4 regions of the Metabacillus sp. SLBN-84 genome follow, and region 2 is predicted to be linked to each of the others. Evidence: a T-box and tRNA genes for the amino acid it is inferred to sense, from the RefSeq annotation. Region 2 holds a T-box; the other regions hold tRNA genes.
What was found. The T-box of region 2 lies ahead of RKD52_RS06365 (valine--tRNA ligase). A T-box ahead of a tRNA ligase gene usually reads a tRNA of that ligase, here a tRNA-Val.
Positions count from the first base shown of each region.

Region 1: it encodes a tRNA-Val, which carries the amino acid that the T-box ahead of RKD52_RS06365 (valine--tRNA ligase) is inferred to sense. The anticodon was not compared.
Region 3: it encodes a tRNA-Val, which carries the amino acid that the T-box ahead of RKD52_RS06365 (valine--tRNA ligase) is inferred to sense. The anticodon was not compared.
Region 4: it encodes a tRNA-Val, which carries the amino acid that the T-box ahead of RKD52_RS06365 (valine--tRNA ligase) is inferred to sense. The anticodon was not compared.

Region 1 covers NZ_JBRJIP010000004.1:1,319-8,897, forward strand. The annotation lists partial or broken rRNA gene RKD52_RS20670 (16S ribosomal RNA) at 1-99, shown strand, start outside; rRNA gene RKD52_RS20675 (23S ribosomal RNA) at 303-3,233, shown strand; rRNA gene rrf (5S ribosomal RNA) at 3,361-3,476, shown strand; tRNA gene RKD52_RS20685 (tRNA-Asn) at 3,505-3,579, shown strand; tRNA gene RKD52_RS20690 (tRNA-Thr) at 3,581-3,653, shown strand; tRNA gene RKD52_RS20695 (tRNA-Glu) at 3,672-3,746, shown strand; tRNA gene RKD52_RS20700 (tRNA-Val) at 3,786-3,861, shown strand; tRNA gene RKD52_RS20705 (tRNA-Thr) at 3,888-3,963, shown strand; tRNA gene RKD52_RS20710 (tRNA-Tyr) at 3,973-4,057, shown strand; tRNA gene RKD52_RS20715 (tRNA-Gln) at 4,172-4,246, shown strand; tRNA gene RKD52_RS20720 (tRNA-Lys) at 4,296-4,371, shown strand; tRNA gene RKD52_RS20725 (tRNA-Leu) at 4,386-4,466, shown strand; tRNA gene RKD52_RS20730 (tRNA-Gly) at 4,474-4,548, shown strand; tRNA gene RKD52_RS20735 (tRNA-Ala) at 4,554-4,626, shown strand; gene rocF (arginase) at 4,839-5,738, shown strand; gene sigW (RNA polymerase sigma factor SigW) at 5,950-6,513, shown strand; gene rsiW (anti-sigma-W factor RsiW) at 6,548-7,141, shown strand; gene cdaA (diadenylate cyclase CdaA) at 7,314-7,579, shown strand, end outside.
Region 2 covers NZ_JBRJIP010000001.1:1,293,542-1,301,120, reverse strand. The annotation lists gene RKD52_RS06370 (bifunctional folylpolyglutamate synthase/dihydrofolate synthase) at 1-1,198, opposite strand, end outside; gene RKD52_RS06365 (valine--tRNA ligase) at 1,271-3,913, opposite strand; T-box leader at 3,989-4,218, opposite strand; gene RKD52_RS06360 (hypothetical protein) at 4,380-4,571, shown strand; gene ysxE (spore coat protein YsxE) at 4,599-5,636, opposite strand; gene spoVID (stage VI sporulation protein D) at 5,730-6,746, opposite strand; gene RKD52_RS06345 (CsbD family protein) at 6,905-7,093, shown strand; gene RKD52_RS06340 (SoxR reducing system RseC family protein) at 7,177-7,344, shown strand; gene hemL (glutamate-1-semialdehyde 2,1-aminomutase) at 7,384-7,579, opposite strand, start outside.
Region 3 covers NZ_JBRJIP010000001.1:3,662,345-3,669,923, forward strand. The annotation lists gene RKD52_RS18465 (cupin domain-containing protein) at 1-475, opposite strand, end outside; gene RKD52_RS18470 (AAA family ATPase) at 955-3,294, opposite strand; tRNA gene RKD52_RS18475 (tRNA-Leu) at 3,571-3,651, opposite strand; tRNA gene RKD52_RS18480 (tRNA-Leu) at 3,686-3,771, opposite strand; tRNA gene RKD52_RS18485 (tRNA-Cys) at 3,793-3,866, opposite strand; tRNA gene RKD52_RS18490 (tRNA-Gly) at 3,876-3,950, opposite strand; tRNA gene RKD52_RS18495 (tRNA-Gln) at 4,009-4,083, opposite strand; tRNA gene RKD52_RS18500 (tRNA-His) at 4,117-4,189, opposite strand; tRNA gene RKD52_RS18505 (tRNA-Trp) at 4,217-4,290, opposite strand; tRNA gene RKD52_RS18510 (tRNA-Tyr) at 4,308-4,392, opposite strand; tRNA gene RKD52_RS18515 (tRNA-Thr) at 4,402-4,477, opposite strand; tRNA gene RKD52_RS18520 (tRNA-Phe) at 4,491-4,566, opposite strand; tRNA gene RKD52_RS18525 (tRNA-Asp) at 4,577-4,652, opposite strand; tRNA gene RKD52_RS18530 (tRNA-Met) at 4,656-4,732, opposite strand; tRNA gene RKD52_RS18535 (tRNA-Val) at 4,814-4,889, opposite strand; tRNA gene RKD52_RS18540 (tRNA-Glu) at 4,905-4,979, opposite strand; tRNA gene RKD52_RS18545 (tRNA-Ser) at 4,989-5,078, opposite strand; tRNA gene RKD52_RS18550 (tRNA-Asn) at 5,083-5,157, opposite strand; rRNA gene rrf (5S ribosomal RNA) at 5,174-5,289, opposite strand; rRNA gene RKD52_RS18560 (23S ribosomal RNA) at 5,417-7,579, opposite strand, start outside.
Region 4 covers NZ_JBRJIP010000001.1:1,006,348-1,013,926, forward strand. The annotation lists rRNA gene RKD52_RS04865 (23S ribosomal RNA) at 1-2,816, shown strand, start outside; rRNA gene rrf (5S ribosomal RNA) at 2,944-3,059, shown strand; tRNA gene RKD52_RS04875 (tRNA-Val) at 3,080-3,155, shown strand; tRNA gene RKD52_RS04880 (tRNA-Thr) at 3,185-3,260, shown strand; tRNA gene RKD52_RS04885 (tRNA-Lys) at 3,278-3,353, shown strand; tRNA gene RKD52_RS04890 (tRNA-Leu) at 3,368-3,448, shown strand; tRNA gene RKD52_RS04895 (tRNA-Gly) at 3,456-3,527, shown strand; tRNA gene RKD52_RS04900 (tRNA-Leu) at 3,538-3,626, shown strand; tRNA gene RKD52_RS04905 (tRNA-Arg) at 3,642-3,718, shown strand; tRNA gene RKD52_RS04910 (tRNA-Pro) at 3,724-3,800, shown strand; tRNA gene RKD52_RS04915 (tRNA-Ala) at 3,812-3,887, shown strand; tRNA gene RKD52_RS04920 (tRNA-Met) at 3,919-3,995, shown strand; tRNA gene RKD52_RS04925 (tRNA-Ile) at 4,001-4,077, shown strand; tRNA gene RKD52_RS04930 (tRNA-Ser) at 4,092-4,184, shown strand; tRNA gene RKD52_RS04935 (tRNA-Met) at 4,288-4,364, shown strand; tRNA gene RKD52_RS04940 (tRNA-Asp) at 4,368-4,443, shown strand; tRNA gene RKD52_RS04945 (tRNA-Phe) at 4,454-4,529, shown strand; tRNA gene RKD52_RS04950 (tRNA-His) at 4,574-4,649, shown strand; tRNA gene RKD52_RS04955 (tRNA-Gly) at 4,667-4,740, shown strand; tRNA gene RKD52_RS04960 (tRNA-Ile) at 4,746-4,822, shown strand; tRNA gene RKD52_RS04965 (tRNA-Asn) at 4,850-4,924, shown strand; tRNA gene RKD52_RS04970 (tRNA-Ser) at 4,933-5,023, shown strand; tRNA gene RKD52_RS04975 (tRNA-Glu) at 5,037-5,108, shown strand; gene glgB (1,4-alpha-glucan branching enzyme) at 5,775-7,579, shown strand, end outside.

The DNA of each region.
Region 1 (7,579 bases), on a different contig from region 2:
GTAACCGCAAGGAGCCAGCCGCCTAAGGTGGGGTAGATGATTGGGGTGAAGTCGTAACAAGGTAGCCGTATCGGAAGGTGCGGCTGGATCACCTCCTTTCTAAGGATATGAGGTCGCTTTTGGTTTTTGTTTAGTTTTGAGAGATCATTCTCTCTATATGAAAGAAGGCAAATCATTATGATCTGCCGGTTGTTCTTTGAAAACTGGATAACGTAATTGATAACAAGTAATTCACTGAGATTTACGCTTACCATAGTGATTTTCTTAGACTTTACAGTCTAAACAAACGATTGACCAATTTTGGTTAAGTTATGAAGGGCGCACGGTGGATGCCTTGGCACTAGGAGCCGATGAAGGACGGGACTAACACCGATATGCTTTGGGGAGCTGTAAGTAAGCTTTGATCCAGAGATTTCCGAATGGGGAAACCCACTGTTCGTAATGGAACAGTATCTTTACCTGAATACATAGGGTACTGAAGGCAGACCCGGGGAACTGAAACATCTAAGTACCCGGAGGAAGAGAAAGCAAATGCGATTTCCCAAGTAGCGGCGAGCGAAACGGAATCAGCCCAAACCAAGAGGCTTGCCTCTTGGGGTTGTAGGACACTCTATACGGAGTTACAAAGGAACGGGGTAGATGAAGCGGCCTGGAAAGGCCTGTCATAGAAGGTAAAAACCCTGTAGTCGAAACTTCGTTCCCTCCAGAGTGGATCCTGAGTACGGCGGGACACGTGAAATCCCGTCGGAATCCGGGAGGACCATCTCCCAAGGCTAAATACTACCTAGTGACCGATAGTGAACCAGTACCGTGAGGGAAAGGTGAAAAGCACCCCGGAAGGGGAGTGAAAAGATCCTGAAACCGTGTGCTTACAAGTAGTCAGAGCCCATTAACGGGTGATGGCGTGCCTTTTGTAGAATGAACCGGCGAGTTACGATCCCGTGCAAGGTTAAGTTGATGAGACGGAGCCGCAGCGAAAGCGAGTCTGAATAGGGCGAATTAGTACGTGGTCGTAGACCCGAAACCAGGTGATCTACCCATGTCCAGGGTGAAGTTCAGGTAACACTGAATGGAGGCCCGAACCCACGCACGTTGAAAAGTGCGGGGATGAGGTGTGGGTAGCGGAGAAATTCCAATCGAACTTGGAGATAGCTGGTTCTCTCCGAAATAGCTTTAGGGCTAGCCTCGAGTATGAGAGTCTTGGAGGTAGAGCACTGATTGGACTAGGGGCCCTCATCGGGTTACCGAATTCAGTCAAACTCCGAATGCCAAAGACTTGCTCCTCGGGAGTCAGACTGCGAGTGATAAGATCCGTAGTCAAGAGGGAAACAGCCCAGACCGCCAGCTAAGGTCCCAAAGTATACGTTAAGTGGAAAAGGATGTGGAGTTGCTTAGACAACCAGGATGTTGGCTTAGAAGCAGCCACCATTTAAAGAGTGCGTAATAGCTCACTGGTCGAGTGACTCTGCGCCGAAAATGTACCGGGGCTAAACGTATCACCGAAGCTGCGGACTGTTCTTACGAACAGTGGTAGGAGAGCGTTCTAAGGGCGTCGAAGCCAGACCGGAAGGACTGGTGGAGCGCTTAGAAGTGAGAATGCCGGTATGAGTAGCGAAAGAGGGGTGAGAATCCCCTCCACCGAATGCCTAAGGTTTCCTGAGGAAGGCTCGTCCGCTCAGGGTTAGTCGGGACCTAAGCCGAGGCCGAAAGGCGTAGGCGATGGACAACAGGTTGATATTCCTGTACCACCTCCTCACCATTTGAGCAATGGGGGGACGCAGGAGGATAGGGCAAGCGCGCTGTTGGATATGCGCGTCCAAGCAGTTAGGCCGGGAAGTAGGCAAATCCGCTTCCCATATAAGGCTGAGCTGTGATGGCGAGGGAAATTTAGTACCGAAGTTCCTGATTCCACACTGCCAAGAAAAGCCTCTAGCGAGGTGAGAGGTGCCCGTACCGCAAACCGACACAGGTAGGCGAGGAGAGAATCCTAAGGTGAGCGAGAGAACTCTCGTTAAGGAACTCGGCAAAATGACCCCGTAACTTCGGGAGAAGGGGTGCTTTTTAGGGTGAATAGCCCTGAAAAGCCGCAGTGAATAGGCCCAGGCGACTGTTTAGCAAAAACACAGGTCTCTGCGAAGCCGCAAGGCGAAGTATAGGGGCTGACGCCTGCCCGGTGCTGGAAGGTTAAGGGGAGAGGTTAGCGCAAGCGAAGCTTTGAACCGAAGCCCCAGTAAACGGCGGCCGTAACTATAACGGTCCTAAGGTAGCGAAATTCCTTGTCGGGTAAGTTCCGACCCGCACGAAAGGCGTAACGATCTGGGCACTGTCTCAACGAGAGACTCGGTGAAATTATAGTACCTGTGAAGATGCAGGTTACCCGCGACAGGACGGAAAGACCCCGTGGAGCTTTACTGCAGCCTGATATTGAATTTTGGTACAGCTTGTACAGGATAGGTAGGAGCCTTGGAAACCGGAGCGCCAGCTTCGGTGGAGGCATTGGTGGGATACTACCCTTGCTGTATTGAAATTCTAACCCGCAGCCCTTACCGGGCTGGGAGACAGTGTCAGGCGGGCAGTTTGACTGGGGCGGTCGCCTCCTAAAATGTAACGGAGGCGCCCAAAGGTTCCCTCAGAATGGTTGGAAATCATTCGCAGAGTGTAAAGGCACAAGGGAGCTTGACTGCGAGACCTACAAGTCGAGCAGGGACGAAAGTCGGGCTTAGTGATCCGGTGGTTCCGCATGGAAGGGCCATCGCTCAACGGATAAAAGCTACCCCGGGGATAACAGGCTTATCTCCCCCAAGAGTCCACATCGACGGGGAGGTTTGGCACCTCGATGTCGGCTCATCGCATCCTGGGGCTGTAGTCGGTCCCAAGGGTTGGGCTGTTCGCCCATTAAAGCGGTACGCGAGCTGGGTTCAGAACGTCGTGAGACAGTTCGGTCCCTATCCGTCGTGGGCGCAGGAAATTTGAGAGGAGCTGTCCTTAGTACGAGAGGACCGGGATGGACGCACCGCTGGTGTACCAGTTGTCTTGCCAAAGGCATCGCTGGGTAGCTATGTGCGGAAGGGATAAGTGCTGAAAGCATCTAAGCATGAAGCCCCCCTCAAGATGAGATTTCCCATCACATTTGTGAGTAAGAACCCTGAAAGATGATCAGGTTGATAGGTCTGAGGTGGAAGCGCGGTGACGTGTGGAGCTGACAGATACTAATCGTTCGAGGACTTAACCATAGTCTAACTAAGCGTAAGTTGCACGTGAATCTTGTTATCAAACGTTATTCAGTTTTGAAAGAATAACTTCTTTCAAAAAAAGCTTGAAATCTTCGGATTTCATAGTATAATAATTTTTGTCACTATGTCTGGTGATGATGGCAAAGAGGTCACACCCGTTCCCATGCCGAACACGGAAGTTAAGCTCTTTAGCGCCGATGGTAGTTGGGGGTTTCCCCCTGTGAGAGTAGGACGTTGCCAGGCTTGTGAACAAATCATACTATTATATTATTCCGCAGTAGCTCAGTGGTAGAGCTATCGGCTGTTAACCGATCGGTCGTAGGTTCGAGTCCTACCTGCGGAGCCATGCTTCCATAGCTCAGTCGGTAGAGCACTTCCATGGTAAGGAAGAGGTCATCGGTTCAAGCCCGGTTGGGAGCTTACACTACAATTTCAACTGGCCCGTTGGTCAAGCGGTTAAGACACCGCCCTTTCACGGCGGTAACACGGGTTCGAATCCCGTACGGGTCACCATTGTTTTTTTATGTGAAATACTAAACATTCTTTTCTTCTGGAGGATTAGCTCAGCTGGGAGAGCATCTGCCTTACAAGCAGAGGGTCGGCGGTTCGAGCCCGTCATCCTCCACCATAAGAATTTAATACCTTTACTTTAATGCCGGTGTAGCTCAATTGGTAGAGCAACTGACTTGTAATCAGTAGGTTGGGGGTTCAAGTCCTCTCGCCGGCACCACTGAAATGTGGAGGGGTAGCGAAGTGGCTAAACGCGGCGGACTGTAAATCCGCTCCCTCCGGGTTCGGCGGTTCGAATCCGTCCCCCTCCACCATTTTATTTAAACAAGCGGAAAGTGAATAGAATGTGTCTGGACTGTAAATAATAAGGTTAGTTTACATAAACCTTTTTACGGTCAATTCCAATTTTAAAAAATACATACTTTCATTGGGCTATAGCCAAGCGGTAAGGCAACGGACTTTGACTCCGTCATGCGCTGGTTCGAATCCAGCTAGCCCAGCCATTTTTTTGAACTGTGTGTCTGCGCAGGATTAAAAGAGTGTTTTCATATTGTGCCATTAGCTCAGTCGGTAGAGCATCTGACTTTTAATCAGAGGGTCGAAGGTTCGAGTCCTTCATGGCACACCATTTTTCCTTAATATGCGGGTGTGGCGGAATTGGCAGACGCGCTAGACTTAGGATCTAGTGTCTTTGACGTGGGGGTTCGAGTCCCTTCACCCGCATGATGTTGCGGAAGTAGTTCAGTGGTAGAACACCACCTTGCCAAGGTGGGGGTCGCGGGTTCGAATCCCGTCTTCCGCTCCATATTCGGGGCCTTAGCTCAGCTGGGAGAGCGCCTGCCTTGCACGCAGGAGGTCAGCGGTTCGATCCCGCTAGGCTCCATCTTTAAACCTAAGACTATATAGTCTTAGGTTTTTTTGTTTTCCAGAAATGCTGATTGAAGGATAGAGTGCTGCAAACTGGACAGATGCGTTTATGGGCATTCTTTTTAACAGAAAACTCTGTATATATATACACGATTTTGTCGAGTTGAGTCATCTCCCCTTTTGAACGTACAATAGAGGCACAGGCTTCTACTAAGGGGGATGATTGTAATGAAAGAAAGAATATCAATTATTGGAGTACCAATGGATCTTGGACAAATGCGCCGCGGTGTCGATATGGGTCCAAGTGCGATTCGATATGCCGGTGTTGTTGAGAGATTGGAAGGGCTCAGCTATGAGATTGAAGATAAAGGCGATATTGAGATTGGACGTGCGAACAGAGAAGAAGAAGCAGCCAATAATCTAAGAAATTTGAAAGCGGTGTCAGAAGCCAGTGTGAAGCTTTCAGAACAGGTGGATGAAGCAATCAAATCGGGTGCCTTTCCTCTTGTTTTCGGCGGAGACCACAGCATTGCGATCGGAACGCTTGCAGGGGTTTCGAAGCACTATGAGAATCTCGGAGTCATCTGGTACGATGCCCATGGCGATTTAAATACCGGAGAAACGTCACCATCAGGCAATATTCATGGGATGCCTCTTGCTGTCAGCATCGGAATCGGAGATGAGACACTTACGAGAATTGGAGGCTATACTCCTAAAGTGAAGCCCGAGAACATTGTAATCATTGGTGCGAGATCTCTTGATCAGGGTGAAAAAGAGCTGATTAAGGAAAAAGGGATTAAAGTATATACCATGCATGAAATTGACCGTCTGGGCATGACAAAGGTGATGGAGGAAACCATCGAGTATTTGAAGGAGCGTACAGATGGAGTTCATCTTTCATTGGACCTTGACGGGCTTGACCCTCATGATGCACCGGGTGTCGGAACACCTGTTATTGGCGGCATCAGCTACAGGGAAAGTCATCTTGCTATGGAAATGCTTGCAGAATCAGAGATTATCACCTCAGCAGAGTTTGTTGAAGTAAATCCGATTCTGGATGAAAAAAATAAAACCGCAACAGTAGCTGTTGCTTTAATGGGCTCTTTATTCGGAGAAAAGCTCAAATAATAATGGGGACAAAAGGCATAGCCGATTGAGGCTATGCCTTTCCATTTTCGTGGGAATCTTTTAAGATAGATTTAAGATAAACCTCCTCAAAAGCCATCTACAGGACACCTAAAATTTGTTAAACTATTTTTATGTGAAAAAAAATGAAACCTTTTATTCGGCTTATACGTAATAAGGGGAATCCGCGATTTGTGCGGAGGTAAGGGGTATCATGGAGACGATCGTAAAAAACAGGATTAAACAAGTGAAAAAAGGCGACCAGAATGCATTTGCCGAAATAGTAGATCTGTATAAGGACAAGATTTATCAGCTTTGCTACCGCATGCTTGGGAATTCTCATGAGGCTGAGGATATTGCTCAGGAAGCGTTTATACGGGCATACGTCAATATTCACAGCTACGATATGGATAAAAAGTTTTCAACATGGCTATACCGCATAGCAACCAACCTGACAATTGACCGGATCAGAAAGAAAAAACCCGATTACTATCTGGATGCAGAGGTGGCCGGAACAGAAGGTCTCACCATGTATTCCCAGGTTGCAGCAGATGTTGCGCTGCCTGAGGATCAGGTTGCGACAATGGAACTTCAGCAAATGATTCAGAAAGAAATTTTAAAGCTCCCTGATAAATATCGGTCGGTCATCGTATTAAAGTATATAGATGAGCTTTCTTTAATTGAAATCAGTGAAATTCTCAATATGCCGATCGGGACGGTGAAAACGAGAATTCACAGAGGACGGGAAGCTCTCAGGAAGCAATTAAGGCATTTATAAGTTGAGGTGATGTTAAGTGAAATGTTCAGAGGAAATGATTGAGCGGATTCATCAGTATCTCGATCATGATATAAAGCAAGCGGACGAAAGGATCCTCAGAGAACATCTTCAGTCATGCTCAGAGTGTGCGCAGCACCTGCATGAACTGGAGAAATCCATCGCCCTGGTGCAAAGCACCTCGCATATTGAAGCTCCGCTAAATTTCACGCAGGCCGTTATGAACAGCCTTCCTGAAGAAAAGAAGCGCGTAGGTGTCGGCAGGTGGCTTAAAGGTCATCCGATGCTTGCGGCCGCCTCTCTGTTTGTGCTGCTGATGACAGGAAGCCTGTTTTCTTCCTGGTCGGGAGATTCAGACTTCAGTGTATCCAAACAGCCGAATCTGGTTGTTGAAAATAATACGGTTACCGTCCCAGAAGGCGAAACGGTTCAGGGTGATGTAACCGTTAAAGGCGGAACGCTGAAGATTGAGGGGAAAGTAGAGGGAGATGTCACCGTCATAAACGGTGAGAAATATATGGCTTCAGCCGGGAAGGTCACAGGCAAAGTCGAAGAAATCAATGAAGCATTTGAATGGATCTGGTACCAGATGAAATCTCTTGCAAAAGAGGTCGTCGATATTTTTCAGTAATGGGCCCTGGCGGCCTTTTTTTATTGTCTGAAAGGGTGCCGTGACAAATGGACTCAAAAGCGCAGGCTGTCCGTCCTTAAATGACTACAATACGGTTTAATTGCAGATTATATGATATAATATCGTAGTTATAGTCCTGTGCAAATGACTAAAACTGATGGAGGAAGAGAATATGGCACTTGAGGATTTTCCATTCTTGCACTACCTCGGCATCGCCGTTGATATTCTCCTGGTTTGGTTCGTTATATATAAGTTGATTATGGTGATACGGGGCACGAAGGCCGTTCAGCTTTTAAAAGGCATTATCGTGATCATCCTCGTTCGGACACTCAGCCAGTATTTAGGGCTGCAAACATTGCAATGGCTCATGGACCAAGCGTTAACGTGGGGTTTTCTTGCGATTATTATTATTTTCCAGCCTGAGCTGCGGAGAGCACT
Region 2 (7,579 bases):
CATCAATTGCCCCTTTCCAGTCTTCATGGAACGATTTTACCGGATGCGTGCACGCTTCATACAGCTCTGATGCTCCAGCGGCTCTCGGAAAATCAAAGGTTGTGAAATGCATGCTGTCCGCAATAGCGGATAGAGTTGAAATCATCGGGCTGTATTCCTTGTCTTTCAGGGCTGAAAAAAGAACATGAATCCGTTTGCCGGCATAGTGTCTTCTCATTACTGCCGCAAGACTTTCAGCTCCCTCTTTATTGTGTGCGCCGTCAAGGATGACGGCAGGAAACTCGGAAACCTGTTCAAACCTTCCGCTCCAATTAGTTTGATGAAGGCCTTTTCGAATGTGCTCATCCCCGGCAGCAAGCAAGCCGTGGACCCGTAAATAATCCAGAGCCATAACAGCAAGCGCGGCATTTTGCACCTGATGTTCTCCCCTCATGGAGATCTCTAGCCCCTCGAATGAATGATACGGTGTTTTCATATCGAACCTTTCCCCGCCCCTTAGCGGCTCGTGTTTCAGAACAGGAAAAGCATCGTGGAAAAGATCAGCATTTTTTTCTGCCGCTCTCTTTTTTATGACATTAAGGGCGCGCTCATCCGTTACTGCTGTAAGCATTGGTACACCCGGCTTAATGATTCCCGCTTTTTCACCGGCAATTTCCTCTATGGTGTTCCCCAGAATATGCATGTGATCATAGCCGATGCTTGTAATCATAGTCAGGACCGGCTCTGAAATATTCGTTGAATCAAATGTGCCTCCAAGCCCTGTTTCAAGCAGCAGCACATCTGTCTTTTCATGGTTGCCGAAATAATAGAAAGCCATGGCGGTGATGATTTCGAACTCGGTCGGCCCTCCAAGCTCTGTTCGCTCAAGCTCGTCTGACAGCGGTTTTATCGTATTTGCCAAAAACAGCATCTCTGCATCGGGAATAGGAATTCCGTTCATGCTGATCCGCTCGTTGAAGGTTTCAAGGAACGGGGATGTAAAGGTGCCGGTTTTATAGCCTGCTTCTGTAAGCACGTTTCTCATGTAGGCAATGGTCGACCCTTTTCCGTTTGTGCCTGCCACATGGACGGTTTTCACTTTTTTATGAGGATCACCGAGTCTGTTCATCATCCATTCCATCCGCTTCAGGCCGGGTTTGATGCCGAATCTGAGACGGGAATGTATCCACCCGACAGCCTCTTCGTACGTTTGAAACATATCATCTGCCCCTTCTTTTTATATACATGAAAACTCGGGCATGATCATAAATCACACCCGAGTCTTTGCAGGTCAGCCTTTCAGTTCTCCGATTCGAGAGAGAACGGCCTCTCTTTTTTCTGTATAGTCTTTTTCTTTCGCGCGTTCTTCTTCTATAACCTTCTCAGGCGCTTTTTTAACGAAGCCTTCATTGCTCAGCTTTTTCTGAACACGTTCAACTTCCTTATTTAATTTTTCAAGCTCTTTCTCAAGACGTGCAATTTCTTCATCGAGGTTGATCAGGCCTTCAAGAGGGAAGATCAGCTCCGCTCCTGTTACAACAGATGTCATCGCTTTGTCGCCTGTTTCAGCATCCGTGCCAATTGAAAGACTGGACGTGTTGCAGAAACGCTCGATGTATGCGCGGTTCTGCTGGAGCTGATTTTGGATGTCAGCTGACTTTGCTTTAATCATCATTGGAATTTGCTTGCTCATCGGCGTGTTCACTTCAGCTCTTACATTTCGAACCGAACGGATTACTTCAACTAGAAGCTTCATATCTGCGGCTGCTGCTTCATCAGTCAGTGACGGATCGGCAACCGGCCATTTGGCGATTGTAATGGATTCTCCTTCATGCGGAAGGTTCTGCCAAATTTCCTCGGTAATAAACGGCATGAACGGATGAAGAAGTCTCATCGTGTTATCAAGTACATATGCAAGGATTGAACGTGTTGTCTTTTTCGCCGCTTCGTCGTCGCCATAAAGCGGAAGCTTCGCCATTTCAATGTACCAGTCACAGAAATCATCCCAGATAAAGTTGTACAGATGGCGGCCGATTTCACCGAATTCGTATTTATCGGCTAGCTTTGTCACGTGCTCGATCGTTTCATTGAGGCGTGTCAGAATCCACTTGTCAGCAACTGACTTTTCACCGGTCAGATCGATTTCATCGAATTTCAGGCCGTCCATGTTCATCAGCGCAAAGCGTGAAGCGTTCCAGATCTTATTGGCAAAGTTCCATGTTGCTTCTACTTTTTCGTAGCTGAAACGCAGATCCTGGCCAGGCGAGCTTCCTGTTGAAAGGAAGTAGCGAAGAGAATCCGCTCCGTACTTATCGATCACATCCATCGGATCAACGCCGTTTCCAAGCGATTTACTCATTTTGCGTCCCTGCTCATCGCGGACAAGTCCGTGGATCAGCACATCTTTAAATGGACGCTTGCCGGTAAATTCAAGACCCTGGAAAATCATGCGGGAAACCCAGAAGAAAATGATGTCATAGCCTGTTACAAGCACATCTGTCGGATAGTAGCGCTGGTAGTCAACGGAATCCTCATCCGGCCAGCCCATTGTCGAAAACGGCCACAGTGCCGAACTGAACCACGTATCAAGTACGTCTGTATCCTGCTCCCAGTTGTCAAGGTCTGCAGGCGGTGCGTGATCAACATGCACCTCGCCAGTTTCTTTATGATACCAGGCAGGAATGCGGTGTCCCCACCAAAGCTGTCTTGAAATACACCAGTCGCGGATATTTTCCATCCAGCGCATATACGTGTTCTCAAAACGGTTTGGAACAAAGTTGACTTTGTCTTCTTTGTCCTGAAGCTCAATCGCTGCATCTGCAAGAGGCTGCATCTTAACGAACCACTGCGTAGAAAGGTACGGTTCAACAACCGCTCCGCTCCGCTCGCTGTGCCCGACTGAATGCATGTGCTCTTCAATTTTGAACAGAACATCCATTTCCTGAAGATCCTTCACGATCTGCTTTCTGCACTCAAAACGGTCAAGGCCGCTGTAGATTCCTGCTTTTGCATTCATCGTTCCGTCCTCATTCATCACAAGAACACGTTCAAGGCTGTGGCGGTTTCCAATTTCAAAGTCATTAGGATCATGCGCTGGCGTGATTTTTACAGCCCCTGAACCAAATTCCATATCCACATAGTCATCTCCGACAATCGGAATTTCGCGGCCTACGATTGGAAGAACAACGGTTTTGCCGATCAAATGCTTGTAGCGCTCATCTTCCGGGTGAACAGCAACCGCTGTATCGCCAAGCATCGTTTCAGGACGTGTAGTCGCAACTTCAATTGCACCTGAACCGTCTGACAGCGGGTAGCGCATGTGGTAAAAAGCGCCCTGAACATCTTTATAGATTACTTCTATATCAGAAAGAGCTGTTTTTGTCTGCGGATCCCAGTTGATAATATATTCGCCGCGGTAGATGAGTCCTTTTTTATAAAGAGAGACAAATACCTCATTAACCGCTTTTGAAAGTCCTTCATCAAGCGTAAACCGCTCTCTTGAATAATCAAGGCCAAGGCCAAGCTTTGACCACTGCGCGCGGATATGGGATGCGTATTCTTCTTTCCATTTCCAAGTTTCCTCAACAAATTTTTCGCGGCCAAGGTCATAGCGCGATTTGCCTTCCTCGCGCAGCTTTCCTTCCACTTTAGCCTGAGTGGCGATTCCGGCATGGTCCATTCCCGGAAGCCAGAGAACGTCATAGCCCTGCATGCGTTTCATGCGCGTCACGATATCCTGAAGCGTCGTGTCCCAGGCATGGCCAAGATGAAGCTTTCCAGTTACGTTCGGCGGAGGGATCACAACCGTGTACGGCTGCTTTTCCTGATCGTTTGAAGCTTCAAAAAACTTTCCCTTCAGCCAGTAGTCGTAGCGATCGCGCTCAATTGCCTGCGGATCATATTTTGTAGAGAGTGTCTGCTCCTTGTTCTCCATGTTTCTTCCTCCTTAAAATCTTCAAATCAGTTCATTTCCGCATTTTTCGGAAAATAAAAAACTCCCCTCGTCCGGTAAAAGGACGAAAGGAGTTGATTTCGCGGTGCCACCTTTTTTCACAGGCAAAAAAGAACCTGTGCTCTCAAATGGGATAACGGCGTTCATGCCGATTCTCTCTACTTCATGGTTCAAGAGAATTACTCCAGGGCGACCTTCAAGCACGCTTGTTTAAGAAATCTCTCAGCAGGCGATTTCTCTCTCTGAAAACAGCTTTCCGCTTTACTCTTCCCTATCACGGTATGTGTTCGATTATGAAAATATTATATATGTTGTATTGTATACAATCCAATCAATTCACGTCAATCATCTTCTCCATTTTTCAATGCCTTTATTCCCGAAAAGGCACAAAACTGGGTAAATGCACATATTCTTTATACAAGAAGGATTCAGTGAGGAGAGTTTTAGGATGCGCAGAAAAATAAATGATTATAACCTGTCGCCTTATGTAAAGCAGTTCAAACTTATTGCCGGTCAGTTCATCGTGCCGATTACCCTCTTTCAGACCGTCCGGACCCTGATTTTCCCGTCGCCCGTCGACCTTGTCCTGCTGGCGCTGCTGATTTTGCTTGGTGTGGCTTTGTATATGGAGTGGATTTAAAAAACCCAATCACAGATTGGGTTTTGTTTATGTCGACTGCTCTGCGGCCAGTTTTTTGTTTTCTTCGATCTGCGTCACTTTCATGACGAAGTACTCGATGTTTTTAAAGGTCCAGTAAGATTTGATCAGGTCCTGATTTTTCTGAAGCTGCGATGCGCTTCTGCCGTTCAGGTTCATGTGCTTTTTCACTTGTTTGTAGACAAAATCGGGATAGGCAAGATAGCAGATGAACAGCTGCATTTCCTCTTCTCTGTATGGGAACGTCTGCTGATAGGTGTAAAACCAGTCGGCACAGTTGTCATCTGCAAACGGGTACGTATGGAACGTCCTGTGATAAAAAAGAAGCGCATCATCAATGGGCGATGAATACCTGGCATGTTCAAAATTGGTGAAATACCCCGTTCCCTGTTCATCATACAAGTAATGATGAATGGACGCTCTGCCGTGGATCATGACTTGCCGCACATCCTCTTTTTCCTTCATCATCTCGTACCATTCATCAAGTTTTTTGCGGGCAAATTCTGTCGCACGTGCGGTTTCAAAGTAATAGGTGACGGCCTGCAGTTCAAACGGGGAGAGATACCACTTCTTCTCGCATTCCTCCACGTATTTTTCATACAGGGCTTTGTTGTCATCCCATTGCTTGGCAAGGGTATCGTAATGAATTTTCAGTGCATTCTGATTCAGCTTTTCCTCAGCAGCCGTTCTCTGATGAAGCGCTGCAAGTTCCCTGAACATATTTTTATGCCGCTCATCCCGCTCTTCTTCTGTTTCATTCGTGAGCCAGGGCATAATGTAATACCAGTTCTCTCCGTCTGAGGTAAAAAACTGCCGGTGCCTGTTTCTGAAGATGGGCACATACCCTGAATACCCTTTCTGATGAGCACCGTGAAGCGTTTCGATGAATTGGCCATTCCGGTTCGATGACATCTTTTTTAATGCGTAGGAGGCGCCTGAACTGGCATAGACCTTCGTCAGTTTATCTGTAACAGACTCCGCATATTCCGCTTTCAGCTCATACTCTTTTAAAACCTCCGCAAGTTTATCCATATTTTCTCTCATCATTTTTTGTCTCACTTCCTTTTAACCAGGTCTCATGTAAAGAGACTTACAAAAAAAACAGCTGAGGAACTCTCCTCCCCAAGCTGCTTTCTTTTCTTAATGAGTATTTGCATAAACAGGAATGTAGAGTGTCTGGCCTTCATGCACATCTGCGCTTGAATTCAGCTGATTGACTCTGTGCAGCTGCTGAACCGTAATCCTGTATCGGTCGCAAATGCTGTCAATTGTGTCACCCTGCTGGACAAGGCAGATCTTAAGCTTTGTAAACTCCTCTTCTTCATCTCGTTCAAAAAGCTTCGTTAAGTAGAGGGAGTTTTCCGTATGCTTTGGTTCATCCTGCTTTCTTGCTTCTTCTTCTTTTCTTGCTTTCGGACTTTGCTTTTGAGGCGCCTTATACGTTTCCTCATACTGCGGCCTGCTTGCAAAATAAGAAATGTCCGGTGCAGCGGCTTCTTCCTCTGCCGCCTCTTTTTTCACTTCTACATGAAACGGTTCATAAAGATCCGCATGATTCTGGCTGCCTGTATGCGCAAAAGCATCATACTCTTCTACTTGCGTTTCCTCTTCATACAGTGCCTGAGGTGAGCGGAACAGCGGCTGGAGCTCCGGTTCCTGCTCCTGCTCAAACACATATGCCTGCTCAAGTTCCTGTTCTTCTTCAGCTTCTTCAGCCTCAACAGCCGCATCCCCGCTTGCAATTCCGCTGATTTCAAGGTCAGCTACAAGCCTCAGGTTTCTGCTTTCTGACAGATCATAATCAAAAGATTCAATCGTTACATAAACTTCTTCCAAGTTTCCAATGCGGTTCCTCGGAATCGTGATATCTACAGGAAAACCGTGAACAAGCTGCGATATACCGTCTTCTCTCGTTTCTACATTGCTGATAAAACGGAGATTGGCATATTCAAATTCCTCTTCGCTATAATCCTCATCTATTTTGTACTCACCCGTAAGCTTAAGCGCACCCCGAATCGAGATGTACTGGTCAAACTCCTGGATGGTGATGTCTGGATCTAATGAGATGGATAACAGCTCACCCACTTCCTGTCCCTTTTGAAACCAAACGGATTCCTCAACAGAGAACCGCAATGATGATTGTTGATCCTGTGACAACTTGAACTCCTCCTTTCAGGTGTCCTTACGAAAATACCTGTGACATTAAAGGAATATGCCGCACGGTGAAGGTTTATGATTCTTTTGATTAAATGCCTGGTTTAAGCTCTGTAAATGCAGGGAACATGAAAGATACAAGAAGAAAGGAGTGTTTGATGATGTCAAAAGATCATGGCATGAGCGACAAAGTAAAAGGCAAGGTAAACCAGGCAAAAGGCGAAGTGAAAGATCAGGTAGGCAATGCAGCAAACAATCCTGAGCTTCAGCGTGAAGGAAAGAAAGACAAACTGAAAGGGAACCTTCAGGAAGGCGCCGGAAAAGCAAAAGAAGGTTCAGCTAAATACTGAGTACATAGAGAACCTGCCGCCTGCAGGTTCTCTTTTTTCGGCCCCATTTGCTATACTAGAAGAAAAACAATCAGGAGATTCGTATGAGACCCCTATTCTTCGTTATAATCGGTGCAATCTTTTTACTGCAAATTCCGTTATGGATCACGATTGTATCTGATCTGCTTATGATTGCAGTCGCCATTATCGGACTGACCATTATCCTTGCCAGCAAATGGCTGAGCCGGAAATCAGGATATACACCCAAATAATAAAACCCCCTGCACATTGACGCGCAGGGGGTTTTCACTTTATTTAAGGGCAGCGAATGCTTTCTCTGCCGCTGCAATCGTCTTTTCAAGATCCTCATCACTGTGGGCAGTGGAAAGGAACAGACCTTCGAACTGTGAAGGCGGCAGAAAGACACCTTCGTTTGCCATTTCGCGATAGAACTTCGAGAAGTACTCAAGATTGGATGTTTTCGCTTTTTCGAAATTGATGACGTTC
Region 3 (7,579 bases), 2.4 Mb from region 2:
AGATTGAATAAAGTTTCAGCGGAGACTTTCCAGTATTGGTGACATTGTGCCATGTTCCAGCAGGTATGAAGATCGCTGAATCATCATAGACGTTTCTCACGAAAGGCAATTGGTCCTTGCTCTTGCCCATCTGAACAATCCCCTGTCCCTCTTCAACCCGCAGGAACTGATCAACATCAGGATGCATCTCAAGACCAATATCTTCCCCTGGATTAATGCTCATGAGCGTAAGTTGCAGGTGAGTTCCGGTCCATAACGCCGTCCGGAAAGTATTGTTCTGCAGCGTTGCTTCATTAATATTAATTACAAACGGCTCTGGCCCATAATCCTTTAATGGGAGTCTGTACTCACTCATTTCAGAGGGGTAGCTGCCTGGATAATTCCAATAGGCCGGTTCTCTGTAATAGCTGTTCATCGGTGCATGAACTTGAGGATAATAAGGATTTGGATACCAGTAATTCGGATAATAATACATTCTTCTCCACCCTTTCAGCGCATATGAAAGCATTATATGCAGGGAGGTGGGCGGTGGGTACTTGGGTTATGTTTTATTCCTATTGAGGAAAGATTTTATTCGAATGATCAGCATTCTCAAAGAAATAGAAAAGACGAGCATTTCGCCCGTCCTCTGCTAAGTATAGATGATTCAATTTTAATCCCATTTTAGCGCCTTCGACCCACGTTATTAAAATTTCATATGGTAGTGATACTACTTTTATAGGAGAAACGAAGATTAAATTTGCTTATAGATAACTTTCTTCATAATTAGTTCAAACGATTATAACGGTAAATTCTTAGAGGAATCTATCCTCCTTAATTTATCTACCGTAAAGATAGCTTTTTTTCAAAGCCAACATTTGCTGATGTAGAAATTATTTTGTCACGCTTTAGCCTATATTATCAACAAAATTGATTTCTATGATGTACTTTCTTATGACTTCCAAAAAGCTTTCATTAAAGTTTTTCATAGATTAGTGTTAAAGTTTGATTCAGATAAGTATGCAATTCATCTATTGATAAACTTTCTTCTCGATGAGCTGATTCAATACTCCCATGATGAGGCGGTATGGAAAAATCATTTAACTCTCTAAGTTCTGAAATGACGATATGTTTATCAACTTTGAAATTACATTCAGAAGCATTTAGTAAGTTTATCATGCTTCCTAAACCTTCTTTATTACTTAATGGTCCTATTTTCTTCCCGTTGCTATCAACGTAAACACCTTTCAAATACTTCCTATATCTAAACTTAATACTATCCTCAAGTACAATTCTCACTGAACCTCTAAGTTCATCAACACTATGTCTTAAAGTACCATCTTTACAAAATGATTCTAATATCCGTAATCTTTTAAAATATTGATGTTCCATAAAGTCATCCATATCCTCATGATCCAGATCATCAAGCTTTCCATCATAGGTAATCGTTAACATTTTTGGACTTGCCTTTTCATATAACTTAAATACAAAAGAATCATTATGACTTAATATAAAGGTTTGCTTCGCTTTTTCGCTTTGATTAATAAGTATATTTATAGTTTTGTTTCTCCTAGTTCTATCAAAACTAGACAAAGGATCATCAAATATTATTATTTTTTCATGTATATTTTCATCAAGTTCTAGTTTAGCTAAGAAAAAGGCCAAAGCAAGAGTGCTTCTATCTCCATCACTTAATGCTTTTGAGGCATGTATTTTTTCAGAAGTTTCTTCAAATGAAATTTCTTTACCATTTAATGTTAGTACATAATTAACAGATGGATCTTTACTCCGTCCAACGATTACACTTTTAAGATCCTTGATTTCAAATTTTGTAGAGAATAATCTTAAATACTCATTAATCTTTCTACCGTAAAGTTCAAAGGTTTGTTTCGTGTAATTGTTTAATTGCTGTTGTTTTTCCTTATTTTCTTTATTATATAGCTTTAATTTTTTTTCCTTTTCTAAATAGTTATTACAGTAAGTGAGGACAGGTTCTTTGTATCTTTTTTGGCATTCTGTTAAACGGTCTAACTCATTTTCAATAGTATTTAAATCTGCAGTTTGTTTCTTTAGCATATCGATATCGATATTGCTTAGATTAAACTGATTGTTAATAAATTCAATAAAATAGTTTATTTTATCTAGTTCTTCTTTTAAAGATTCTAGATTCTCCGTATTTACGCGGCATATAGGATTTTTAAGTTTTTCATTTACATCTTCTAAAACAACATTATATAAATCCTCAATTTTCGTCTCAAAATCTATTGTAGTAGCAACATTACTTTTTAAAAGAGGGTTCCAAAACTCAACTAGTGCTTTGTTTCTTGAATAAAATGATTTAATTCTTTCTATTTCAAGTGAGAGGTTATATTCCTTTAATTCGTTTGAAAGCTTTTCACATGAAGCTTTCAAACGATTGTATTCATCGTTAAAGAATTGCTCATAAGATATAAGTAACTGACCTGAATTTTCTATACTCTGAGTACAAAAAGGACAACTTTTTTCATTATCTAGATTTATTGATTCAAATCCTTCTCCAATCCATTTTTCAGGATTTTCTATCCCTTTATTTTGGAGTTTTTTAATATGACTCTTCACAGTTTCTATATATTCTTGGTCAATATTAATCAGATTTTTCTCCAGAACATATTTAATATTTGTAATATCAAAAGGAAAATTCAATTCAGGAACTAACCCAAACTTATTAATTGCTTGTATATCTTTTTGTTTCATCGAGATTTCGAGTTCTTTCTTTTTTATATCTATTTTCTTATCAATATGAATATCTGGTTTTAATTTTAAAAATTCTTTAATGGTATGAATCTTTATATGCTTAACTATTTTTAATTCTAAACTCTGTAACTGTTCCTTGTGTTTTGTAATATCATTTTTTATTACTTTTATTTCTTCTGCTAATTGAACTCCCGATTCTCCAATTACAAATTGGTGCAAGTTTTTTTTGTGCGATATAGAGGTTTCAAAACCTGAATATATATTATTATTAATAAAAAAAGTATCAAAAATTTCAATGGTAGGCATTCTTCTATTCCATTTATTTTTTTTGAATACATGCTCTACTTCTGATAGTAATTTAACTTCCTGATCTTCATTAAAACCAATTGTTTTTCTACTAGTTATAACTTTGGGTTTACCTGTTTCTAAGGACTTTAAGATAGCTGTTAGAGTGGTTTTGCCACTTCCATTATTAGCATAGATAACGTTTAACTTTTCAAAGAAAGAGTTTATTTTCATATCACTGGCACTAAAATTGCTATATCTTCCAACACCTCTGATTTTAATAATCTTTTTAATCAAATAAATCCCCCTCATACGAACTTAATTCTAACCTTAGTCTACCATTAATTGGATTACTCAAGACTATACTTTCATTTAAAATATATATTCTATTGTAAACGACAACTTGGGGAAATTAAGCACCTAATTTATATTCGAAATTGTTAATACGTTACTTTTCCTAGCAATTTCACACGAACTTTCTCGTGCAAATTAGAAAATTTAACCCTTTTAAAATAACAAAAAAAGACTTCCTAACATATAGTTAGAAAGCCTTTAAATTCAATGTTTTTTAGATACCGGTGGTCGGGGTCGAACCGACACTCCAGAGGAACACGATTTTGAGTCGTGCGCGTCTGCCAATTCCGCCACACCGGCAAATTGATCATTTTTCGAACTGGATACTGGTTGATGCCGAGGACCGGAATCGAACCGGTACGGTAGTCACCTACCGCAGGATTTTAAGTCCTGTGCGTCTGCCAGTTCCGCCACCCCGGCTAAGGGTGAGTTCATAAAAATTGGAGGCGACACCCGGATTTGAACCGGGGATAAAGGTTTTGCAGACCTCTGCCTTACCACTTGGCTATGCCGCCTTAAGATTCTGGAGCGGAAGACGGGATTCGAACCCGCGACCCCCACCTTGGCAAGGTGGTGTTCTACCACTGAACTACTTCCGCACTCGCTGTAATTGTATCTTATGCAGCTGGTGCACAAAGATGACTGTTAAAGTGAAAATGGCTGGGCTAGCTGGATTCGAACCAGCGCATGACGGAGTCAAAGTCCGTTGCCTTACCGCTTGGCTATAGCCCAAAACAAAAATAAAAACCCTATTAAGTAAAAAGGGGCGACTGATGGGAATCGAACCCACGAATGCCAGAGCCACAATCTGGTGCGTTAACCACTTCGCCACAGCCGCCATTATACTATATAAGATTAATTAAATTGGCAGGGGTAGTAGGACTCGAACCCACACCGGAGGTTTTGGAGACCTCTGTTCTACCTTTAAACTATACCCCTGTATTCTTTTTTAAAAATGGTGGAGGGGGACGGATTCGAACCGCCGAACCCTGAGGGAGCGGATTTACAGTCCGCCGCGTTTAGCCACTTCGCTACCCCTCCACATTTCAGTGGTGCCGGCAAGAGGACTTGAACCCCCAACCTACTGATTACAAGTCAGTTGCTCTACCAATTGAGCTACACCGGCATATAAGTGTAAATGGTGGCTTGGGACGGAATCGAACCGCCGACACAAGGATTTTCAGTCCTTTGCTCTACCGACTGAGCTACCAAGCCTTTATAAAAATGGCGGTCCCGACCGGGATCGAACCGGCGATCTCCTGCGTGACAGGCAGGCATGTTAACCGCTACACCACGGGACCATTTGGTTGCGGGGACAGGATTTGAACCTGCGACCTTCGGGTTATGAGCCCGACGAGCTACCAGACTGCTCCACCCCGCGATAATAATAAGGTAATCTTTTTCGTCCCGATAAGTTGGTGTTAAACCTGCTTGACCGTTACGCTGCTGCTTTAAATTTTCATGGTGGAGGATGACGGGCTCGAACCGCCGACCCTCTGCTTGTAAGGCAGATGCTCTCCCAGCTGAGCTAATCCTCCGCAGCGAAAATATGTTGGTGACCCGTACGGGATTCGAACCCGTGTTACCGCCGTGAAAGGGCGGTGTCTTAACCGCTTGACCAACGGGCCATAAAGTTGTGGCGGAGAGCAAGGGATTCGAACCCTTGAGACGGGTTACCGCCTACACGATTTCCAATCGTGCTCCTTCGGCCACTCGGACAGCTCTCCAAAATGGCTCCGCAGGTAGGACTCGAACCTACGACCGATCGGTTAACAGCCGATAGCTCTACCACTGAGCTACTGCGGAATAATAATTTTCACCAGCCTGGCAACGTCCTACTCTCACAGGGGGAAACCCCCAACTACCATCGGCGCTAAAGAGCTTAACTTCCGTGTTCGGCATGGGAACGGGTGTGACCTCTTTGCCATCATCACCAGACATAGTGACAAAAATTATTATACTATGAAATCCGAAGATTTCAAGCTTTTTTTGAAAGAAGTTATTCTTTCAAAACTGAATAACGTTTGATAACAAGATTCACGTGCAATTCACGCTTAGTTAGACTGTGGTTAAGTCCTCGAACGATTAGTATCTGTCAGCTCCACACGTCACCGCGCTTCCACCTCAGACCTATCAACCTGATCATCTTTCAGGGTTCTTACTCACAAATGTGATGGGAAATCTCATCTTGAGGGGGGCTTCATGCTTAGATGCTTTCAGCACTTATCCCTTCCGCACATAGCTACCCAGCGATGCCTTTGGCAAGACAACTGGTACACCAGCGGTGCGTCCATCCCGGTCCTCTCGTACTAAGGACAGCTCCTCTCAAATTTCCTGCGCCCACGACGGATAGGGACCGAACTGTCTCACGACGTTCTGAACCCAGCTCGCGTACCGCTTTAATGGGCGAACAGCCCAACCCTTGGGACCGACTACAGCCCCAGGATGCGATGAGCCGACATCGAGGTGCCAAACCTCCCCGTCGATGTGGACTCTTGGGGGAGATAAGCCTGTTATCCCCGGGGTAGCTTTTATCCGTTGAGCGATGGCCCTTCCATGCGGAACCACCGGATCACTAAGCCCGACTTTCGTCCCTGCTCGACTTGTAGGTCTCGCAGTCAAGCTCCCTTGTGCCTTTACACTCTGCGAATGATTTCCAACCATTCTGAGGGAACCTTTGGGCGCCTCCGTTACATTTTAGGAGGCGACCGCCCCAGTCAAACTGCCCGCCTGACACTGTCTCCCAGCCCGGTAAGGGCTGCGGGTTAGAATTTCAATACAGCAAGGGTAGTATCCCACCAATGCCTCCACCGAAGCTGGCGCTCCGGTTTCCAAGGCTCCTACCTATCCTGTACAAGCTGTACCAAAATTCAATATCAGGCTGCAGTAAAGCTCCACGGGGTCTTTCCGTCCTGTCGCGGGTAACCTGCATCTTCACAGGTACTATAATTTCACCGAGTCTCTCGTTGAGACAGTGCCCAGATCGTTACGCCTTTCGTGCGGGTCGGAACTTACCCGACAAGGAATTTCGCTACCTTAGGACCGTTATAGTTACGGCCGCCGTTTACTGGGGCTTCGGTTCAAAGCTTCGCTTGCGCTAACCTCTCCCCTTAACCTTCCAGCACCGGGCAGGCGTCAGCCCCTATACTTCGCCTTGCGGCTTCGCAGAGACCTGTGTTTTTGCTAAACAGTCGCCTGGGCCTATTCACTGCGGCTTTTCAGGGCTATTCACCCTAAAAAGCACCCCTTCTCCCGAAGTTACGGGGTCATTTTGCCGAGTTCCTTAACGAGAGTTCTCTCGCTCACCTTAGGATTCTCTCCTCGCCTACCTGTGTCGGTTTGCGGTACGGGCACCTCTCACCTCGCTAGAGGCTTTTCTTGGCAGTGTGGAATCAGGAACTTCGGTACTAAATTTCCCTCGCCATCACAGCTCAGCCTTATATGGGAAGCGGATTTGCCTACTTCCCGGCCTAACTGCTTGGACGCGCATATCCAGCAGCGCGCTTGCCCTATCCTCCTGCGTCCCCCCATTGCTCAAATGGTGAGGAGGTGGTACAGGAATATCAACCTGTTGTCCATCGCCTACGCCTTTCGGCCTCGGCTTAGGTCCCGACTAACCCTGAGCGGACGAGCCTTCCTCAGGAAACCTTAGGCATTCGGTGGAGGGGATTCTCACCCCTCTTTCGCTACTCATACCGGCATTCTCACTTCTAAGCGCTCCACCAGTCCTTCCGGTCTGGCTTCGACGCCCTTAGAACGCTCTCCTACCACTGTTCGTAAGAACAGTCCGCAGCTTCGGTGATACGTTTAGCCCCGGTACATTTTCGGCGCAGAGTCACTCGACCAGTGAGCTATTACGCACTCTTTAAATGGTGGCTGCTTCTAAGCCAACATCCTGGTTGTCTAAGCAACTCCACATCCTTTTCCACTTAACGTATACTTTGGGACCTTAGCTGGCGGTCTGGGCTGTTTCCCTCTTGACTACGGATCTTATCACTCGCAGTCTGACTCCCGAGGAGCAAGTCTTTGGCATTCGGAGTTTGACTGAATTCGGTAACCCGATGAGGGCCCCTAGTCCAATCAGTGCTCTACCTCCAAGACTCTCATACTCGAGGCTAGCCCTAAAGCTATTTCGGAGAGAACCAGCTATCTCCAAGTTCGATTGGAATTTCTCCGCTACCCACACCTCATCCCCGCACTTTTCAACGTGCGTGGGTTCGGGCCTCCA
Region 4 (7,579 bases), 290 kb from region 2:
GAATGGGGAAACCCACTGTTCGTAATGGAACAGTATCTTTACCTGAATACATAGGGTACTGAAGGCAGACCCGGGGAACTGAAACATCTAAGTACCCGGAGGAAGAGAAAGCAAATGCGATTTCCCAAGTAGCGGCGAGCGAAACGGAATCAGCCCAAACCAAGAGGCTTGCCTCTTGGGGTTGTAGGACACTCTATACGGAGTTACAAAGGAACGGGGTAGATGAAGCGGCCTGGAAAGGCCTGTCATAGAAGGTAAAAACCCTGTAGTCGAAACTTCGTTCCCTCCAGAGTGGATCCTGAGTACGGCGGGACACGTGAAATCCCGTCGGAATCCGGGAGGACCATCTCCCAAGGCTAAATACTACCTAGTGACCGATAGTGAACCAGTACCGTGAGGGAAAGGTGAAAAGCACCCCGGAAGGGGAGTGAAAAGATCCTGAAACCGTGTGCTTACAAGTAGTCAGAGCCCGTTAACGGGTGATGGCGTGCCTTTTGTAGAATGAACCGGCGAGTTACGATCCCGTGCAAGGTTAAGTTGATGAGACGGAGCCGCAGCGAAAGCGAGTCTGAATAGGGCGAATTAGTACGTGGTCGTAGACCCGAAACCAGGTGATCTACCCATGTCCAGGGTGAAGTTCAGGTAACACTGAATGGAGGCCCGAACCCACGCACGTTGAAAAGTGCGGGGATGAGGTGTGGGTAGCGGAGAAATTCCAATCGAACTTGGAGATAGCTGGTTCTCTCCGAAATAGCTTTAGGGCTAGCCTCGAGTATGAGAGTCTTGGAGGTAGAGCACTGATTGGACTAGGGGCCCTCATCGGGTTACCGAATTCAGTCAAACTCCGAATGCCAAAGACTTGCTCCTCGGGAGTCAGACTGCGAGTGATAAGATCCGTAGTCAAGAGGGAAACAGCCCAGACCGCCAGCTAAGGTCCCAAAGTATACGTTAAGTGGAAAAGGATGTGGAGTTGCTTAGACAACCAGGATGTTGGCTTAGAAGCAGCCACCATTTAAAGAGTGCGTAATAGCTCACTGGTCGAGTGACTCTGCGCCGAAAATGTACCGGGGCTAAACGTATCACCGAAGCTGCGGACTGTTCTTACGAACAGTGGTAGGAGAGCGTTCTAAGGGCGTCGAAGCCAGACCGGAAGGACTGGTGGAGCGCTTAGAAGTGAGAATGCCGGTATGAGTAGCGAAAGAGGGGTGAGAATCCCCTCCACCGAATGCCTAAGGTTTCCTGAGGAAGGCTCGTCCGCTCAGGGTTAGTCGGGACCTAAGCCGAGGCCGAAAGGCGTAGGCGATGGACAACAGGTTGATATTCCTGTACCACCTCCTCACCATTTGAGCAATGGGGGGACGCAGGAGGATAGGGCAAGCGCGCTGTTGGATATGCGCGTCCAAGCAGTTAGGCCGGGAAGTAGGCAAATCCGCTTCCCATATAAGGCTGAGCTGTGATGGCGAGGGAAATTTAGTACCGAAGTTCCTGATTCCACACTGCCAAGAAAAGCCTCTAGCGAGGTGAGAGGTGCCCGTACCGCAAACCGACACAGGTAGGCGAGGAGAGAATCCTAAGGTGAGCGAGAGAACTCTCGTTAAGGAACTCGGCAAAATGACCCCGTAACTTCGGGAGAAGGGGTGCTTTTTAGGGTGAATAGCCCTGAAAAGCCGCAGTGAATAGGCCCAGGCGACTGTTTAGCAAAAACACAGGTCTCTGCGAAGCCGCAAGGCGAAGTATAGGGGCTGACGCCTGCCCGGTGCTGGAAGGTTAAGGGGAGAGGTTAGCGCAAGCGAAGCTTTGAACCGAAGCCCCAGTAAACGGCGGCCGTAACTATAACGGTCCTAAGGTAGCGAAATTCCTTGTCGGGTAAGTTCCGACCCGCACGAAAGGCGTAACGATCTGGGCACTGTCTCAACGAGAGACTCGGTGAAATTATAGTACCTGTGAAGATGCAGGTTACCCGCGACAGGACGGAAAGACCCCGTGGAGCTTTACTGCAGCCTGATATTGAATTTTGGTACAGCTTGTACAGGATAGGTAGGAGCCTTGGAAACCGGAGCGCCAGCTTCGGTGGAGGCATTGGTGGGATACTACCCTTGCTGTATTGAAATTCTAACCCGCAGCCCTTACCGGGCTGGGAGACAGTGTCAGGCGGGCAGTTTGACTGGGGCGGTCGCCTCCTAAAATGTAACGGAGGCGCCCAAAGGTTCCCTCAGAATGGTTGGAAATCATTCGCAGAGTGTAAAGGCACAAGGGAGCTTGACTGCGAGACCTACAAGTCGAGCAGGGACGAAAGTCGGGCTTAGTGATCCGGTGGTTCCGCATGGAAGGGCCATCGCTCAACGGATAAAAGCTACCCCGGGGATAACAGGCTTATCTCCCCCAAGAGTCCACATCGACGGGGAGGTTTGGCACCTCGATGTCGGCTCATCGCATCCTGGGGCTGTAGTCGGTCCCAAGGGTTGGGCTGTTCGCCCATTAAAGCGGTACGCGAGCTGGGTTCAGAACGTCGTGAGACAGTTCGGTCCCTATCCGTCGTGGGCGCAGGAAATTTGAGAGGAGCTGTCCTTAGTACGAGAGGACCGGGATGGACGCACCGCTGGTGTACCAGTTGTCTTGCCAAAGGCATCGCTGGGTAGCTATGTGCGGAAGGGATAAGTGCTGAAAGCATCTAAGCATGAAGCCCCCCTCAAGATGAGATTTCCCATCACATTTGTGAGTAAGAACCCTGAAAGATGATCAGGTTGATAGGTCTGAGGTGGAAGCGCGGTGACGTGTGGAGCTGACAGATACTAATCGTTCGAGGACTTAACCACAGTCTAATCAAGCGTAAATTGCACGTGAATCTTGTTATCAAACGTTATTCAGTTTTGAAAGAACAACTTCTTTCAAAAAAAGCTTGAAATCTTCGGATTTCATAGTATAATAATTTTTGTCACTATGTCTGGTGATGATGGCAAAGAGGTCACACCCGTTCCCATGCCGAACACGGAAGTTAAGCTCTTTAGCGCCGATGGTAGTTGGGGGTTTCCCCCTGTGAGAGTAGGACGTTGCCAGGCTGCTGACAAAAATTAAACCCGGAGGATTAGCTCAGCTGGGAGAGCATCTGCCTTACAAGCAGAGGGTCGGCGGTTCGAGCCCGTCATCCTCCACCATATGATTTCTGGACATGCTTTTTATAAATGCCGGTGTAGCTCAATTGGTAGAGCAACTGACTTGTAATCAGTAGGTTGGGGGTTCAAGTCCTCTCGCCGGCACCACCAGATTTATTATATTTGTGCCATTAGCTCAGTCGGTAGAGCATCTGACTTTTAATCAGAGGGTCGAAGGTTCGAGTCCTTCATGGCACACCATTTTTCCTTAATATGCGGGTGTGGCGGAATTGGCAGACGCGCTAGACTTAGGATCTAGTGTCTTTGACGTGGGGGTTCGAGTCCCTTCACCCGCATGATATTGCGGAAGTAGTTCAGTGGTAGAACACCACCTTGCCAAGGTGGGGGTCGCGGGTTCGAATCCCGTCTTCCGCTCTTTGAATAAGCCGGGGTGGCGGAACTGGCAGACGCACAGGACTTAAAATCCTGCGGTAGGTGACTACCGTACCGGTTCGATTCCGGTCCTCGGCACCACACACATTTTTATACGCGCCCGTAGCTCAATTGGATAGAGCGTTTGACTACGGATCAAAAGGTTATGGGTTCGACTCCTATCGGGCGCGCCATATTACGGGAAGTAGCTCAGCTTGGTAGAGCACTTGGTTTGGGACCAAGGGGTCGCAGGTTCGAATCCTGTCTTCCCGACCATTGGATTTTTAGGGGCCTTAGCTCAGCTGGGAGAGCGCCTGCCTTGCACGCAGGAGGTCAGCGGTTCGATCCCGCTAGGCTCCACCATTTTAATAGAAGTAATTGACTTTGTTCCTGGGGCGGTGTAGCTCAGCTGGCTAGAGCGTACGGTTCATACCCGTGAGGTCGTGGGTTCGACTCCCTCCGCCGCTACCAAAAAAGGACCTTTAGCTCAGTTGGTTAGAGCAGACGGCTCATAACCGTCCGGTCGTAGGTTCGAGTCCTACAAGGTCCACCATTCTATTTTCATACGGAGGTATACCCAAGTCCGGCTGAAGGGATCGGTCTTGAAAACCGACAGGGGGGTCAAACCCCGCGGGGGTTCGAATCCCTCTACCTCCTCCATTTCTTTTATCTTCAGCAAGCAGTGTAACGATCTAGCAGTTTCCTGAGATCAGGTCGGTCCTGCTCTAAATGAGCATCGGAAAAAAGCATTATTTATTATTATCGCGGGGTGGAGCAGTCTGGTAGCTCGTCGGGCTCATAACCCGAAGGTCGCAGGTTCAAATCCTGTCCCCGCAACCAAATGGTCCCGTGGTGTAGCGGTTAACATGCCTGCCTGTCACGCAGGAGATCGCCGGTTCGATCCCGGTCGGGACCGCCATTTTTATAAAGGCTTGGTAGCTCAGTCGGTAGAGCAAAGGACTGAAAATCCTTGTGTCGGCGGTTCGATTCCGTCCCAAGCCACCATTTGCTTTTGCAAATCTTGCAGCTTTAAAATTTTACAGATAGTGGCGGTTGTGGCGAAGTGGTTAACGCACCAGATTGTGGCTCTGGCATTCGTGGGTTCGATTCCCATCAGTCGCCCCATTTTATCTTTATTTACTGCGGGTGTAGTTTAATGGTAAAACCTCAGCCTTCCAAGCTGATGTCGTGGGTTCGATTCCCATCACCCGCTCCAATAATGGGCCTATAGCTCAGCTGGTTAGAGCGCACGCCTGATAAGCGTGAGGTCGATGGTTCGAGTCCATTTAGGCCCACCATTCCTATTATAGGAGCATATATGATTTTCCGCAGTAGCTCAGTGGTAGAGCTATCGGCTGTTAACCGATCGGTCGTAGGTTCGAGTCCTACCTGCGGAGCCATTTATTCTGGGGAAGTACTCAAGTGGCTGAAGAGGCGCCCCTGCTAAGGGTGTAGGTCGCGTAAGCGGCGCGAGGGTTCAAATCCCTCCTTCTCCGCCAGAAGGCATGCTCCGGCCCGTTGGTCAAGCGGTTAAGACACCGCCCTTTCACGGCGGTAACACGGGTTCGAATCCCGTACGGGTCATCATTTGAAAAGCGCTGCACATTGTGCAGCGCTTTTTTTGTCGTTAAAAAAGAAAATAAAAAGCAGGTATGAAAAACGGCATAGAACGTATTTATCCTAAATCATGCGTCCGTGAATCATGATCTCGAAATTAACTCCCGCAAAGCAGCTTAGACCGTCTCCAAGGAACGAATGAAACCTTCTCCCCGTTAAAATAAGACTTCAAAAAATCTTTTTTTTCCTTAAAATATGTTTTCAACAAATAATATATATTTCTGTTATTCAAAAAGGTTTGAATGTTTTCCATTAGAGGTATAAGTAATGGTAATAAAGAAACCGTGATTAAAAGGTCGTGAAAATTTCGACAAATATAAGAGGATTTGTCGAAATAACTGTTTTCGTGATATAGCATACGGAATTTGCTGAGATTGTATTTTTTGGTTAATATGCCCGGATTTTCTCATCGAATATGTTTCTATTTAGTAAATAAGACTGATGTTCATTTCACCAACACTCTATCCTTCCTTCCTTTCTTTATTCGACATCATTTTAAAAGAATAATGTTTTGAAAAATGAATGACTGTTCATGACATATCGTGTCAATAAGTAGAAGCGCTTACAAAAAAGGTAATTCTTCCTTCTGATTGAAATAAGAATTAAGATTACTTTATAGAAAGGGTGATGGGAATGAATCTTGCTACGCCAACTGATTTTGAGGTGCATCTTTTCCATGAAGGAAATTTGTTCAGAGCTCATGAATTGTTTGGTGCCCGCAGCAGCGTGCGAAACGGTGTAAGCGGAACAGTATTCACAGTTTGGGCTCCTCATGCGCTTGAGGTGCGGGTTGCAGGTGATTTTAATCACTGGGACGGCACAGGACACAAGCTTGAGAAGCTGAATGAACAGGGAATCTGGTCTGCTTTTATTGCCGGCATCGAAGAGGGTGATCTCTATAAATATGAGATTATCACAAAAAAGCAGGAAAAGATCCTGAAGGCTGATCCATTTGCCTTTTATTCTGAGCTGAAGCCAAATACAGCTTCTGTTGTTTACAATCTTGGAGGGTATAATTGGAATGATAAAAACTGGCAGAGAAAAAAGCGCCAGAAGGAAATTTATCAGCGCCCTATGTACATTTATGAACTTAATATCTGCTCTTGGAAAAAGAAAGAAGACGGCAGCCTTTATACATATTTAGAGCTTGCGGATGTCTTGATTCCGTATGTTCTTGAGCATGGGTTTACACATATCGAACTTTTGCCGATCATTGAGCACCCATATGACCGTTCATGGGGATATCAGGGCACAGGCTATTATTCGGCTACAAGCCGTTACGGCACCCCGCACGACTTGATGACATTTATAGATCTTTGCCACCAGAATAACCTGGGAGTCATTATGGACTGGGTTCCAGGCCATTTCTGCAAAGATGCACACGGACTTTATTTCTTTGACGGGGAACCGGTTTTTGAATATGAGAAATTTGAAGACAGGGAGAATATTGTCTGGGGTACGGCGAACTTTGATCTTGGAAAACCGGAAGTGCAGAGTTTTCTGATTTCAAATGCTCTCTTCTGGCTTGAAATGTTCCACATCGACGGTTTCAGGGTTGATGCTGTTGCAAATATGATTTACTGGCAGAATACGGATGAACCTCACGAGAATGCGTTCGCTGTTCAGTTTTTAAGAAAACTGAATGAGAAAGTGTTTGAGTACGATCCTTCCGTACTGATGATTGCCGAAGATTCTACGGATTTTCCTCTTGTTACATCTCCTGTCTCTGATGGAGGACTGGGATTTAATTATAAATGGAATATGGGCTGGATGAACGATATCCTCAAATACATGGAAGCCCCTCCTGAACAGCGGAAAGATCTTCATCACAAAGTTTCTTTTTCCCTGATTTACGCTTTCACAGAGAATTTTATCCTTCCGCTTTCACATGATGAAGTGGTCCATGGAAAACGTTCACTGCTGAATAAAATGCCGGGTGACTACTGGCAGAAGTTTGCACAGTACAGACTTTTGCTCGGCTATATGCTTGCACATCCAGGCAAAAAGCTGCTTTTTATGGGCGGAGAATTTGCCCAGTTTGACGAATGGAAAGACCTTGAGGAGCTTGACTGGGTGCTTGATGACTTTGACATGCATCAAAAATCCAGAGTATATGTGAAAGAACTGCTTGCCCTGTATAAACGGCAGCGTCCGCTTTATGAGCTTGACCATTCGCAGGAAGGCTTTGAATGGATTGACGTCAATAATTCGGACCAGAGTATTTTTTCTTTTATCCGTAAAGGGATTAAGCCGAACGAACAGCTTGTTGTCGTTTGTAACTTCACTCCTGAAACGTACCATGACTATAAAGTCGGAGTGCCGATTGACACCAGATATGTTGAAACGCTGAACAGCGATGATGCCGTATTTGGAGGCTCGGGCCAGATCAACAGGAAAGAACTGAAAGCACAGGAAGGCAAGATGCATAATCAGCCTTA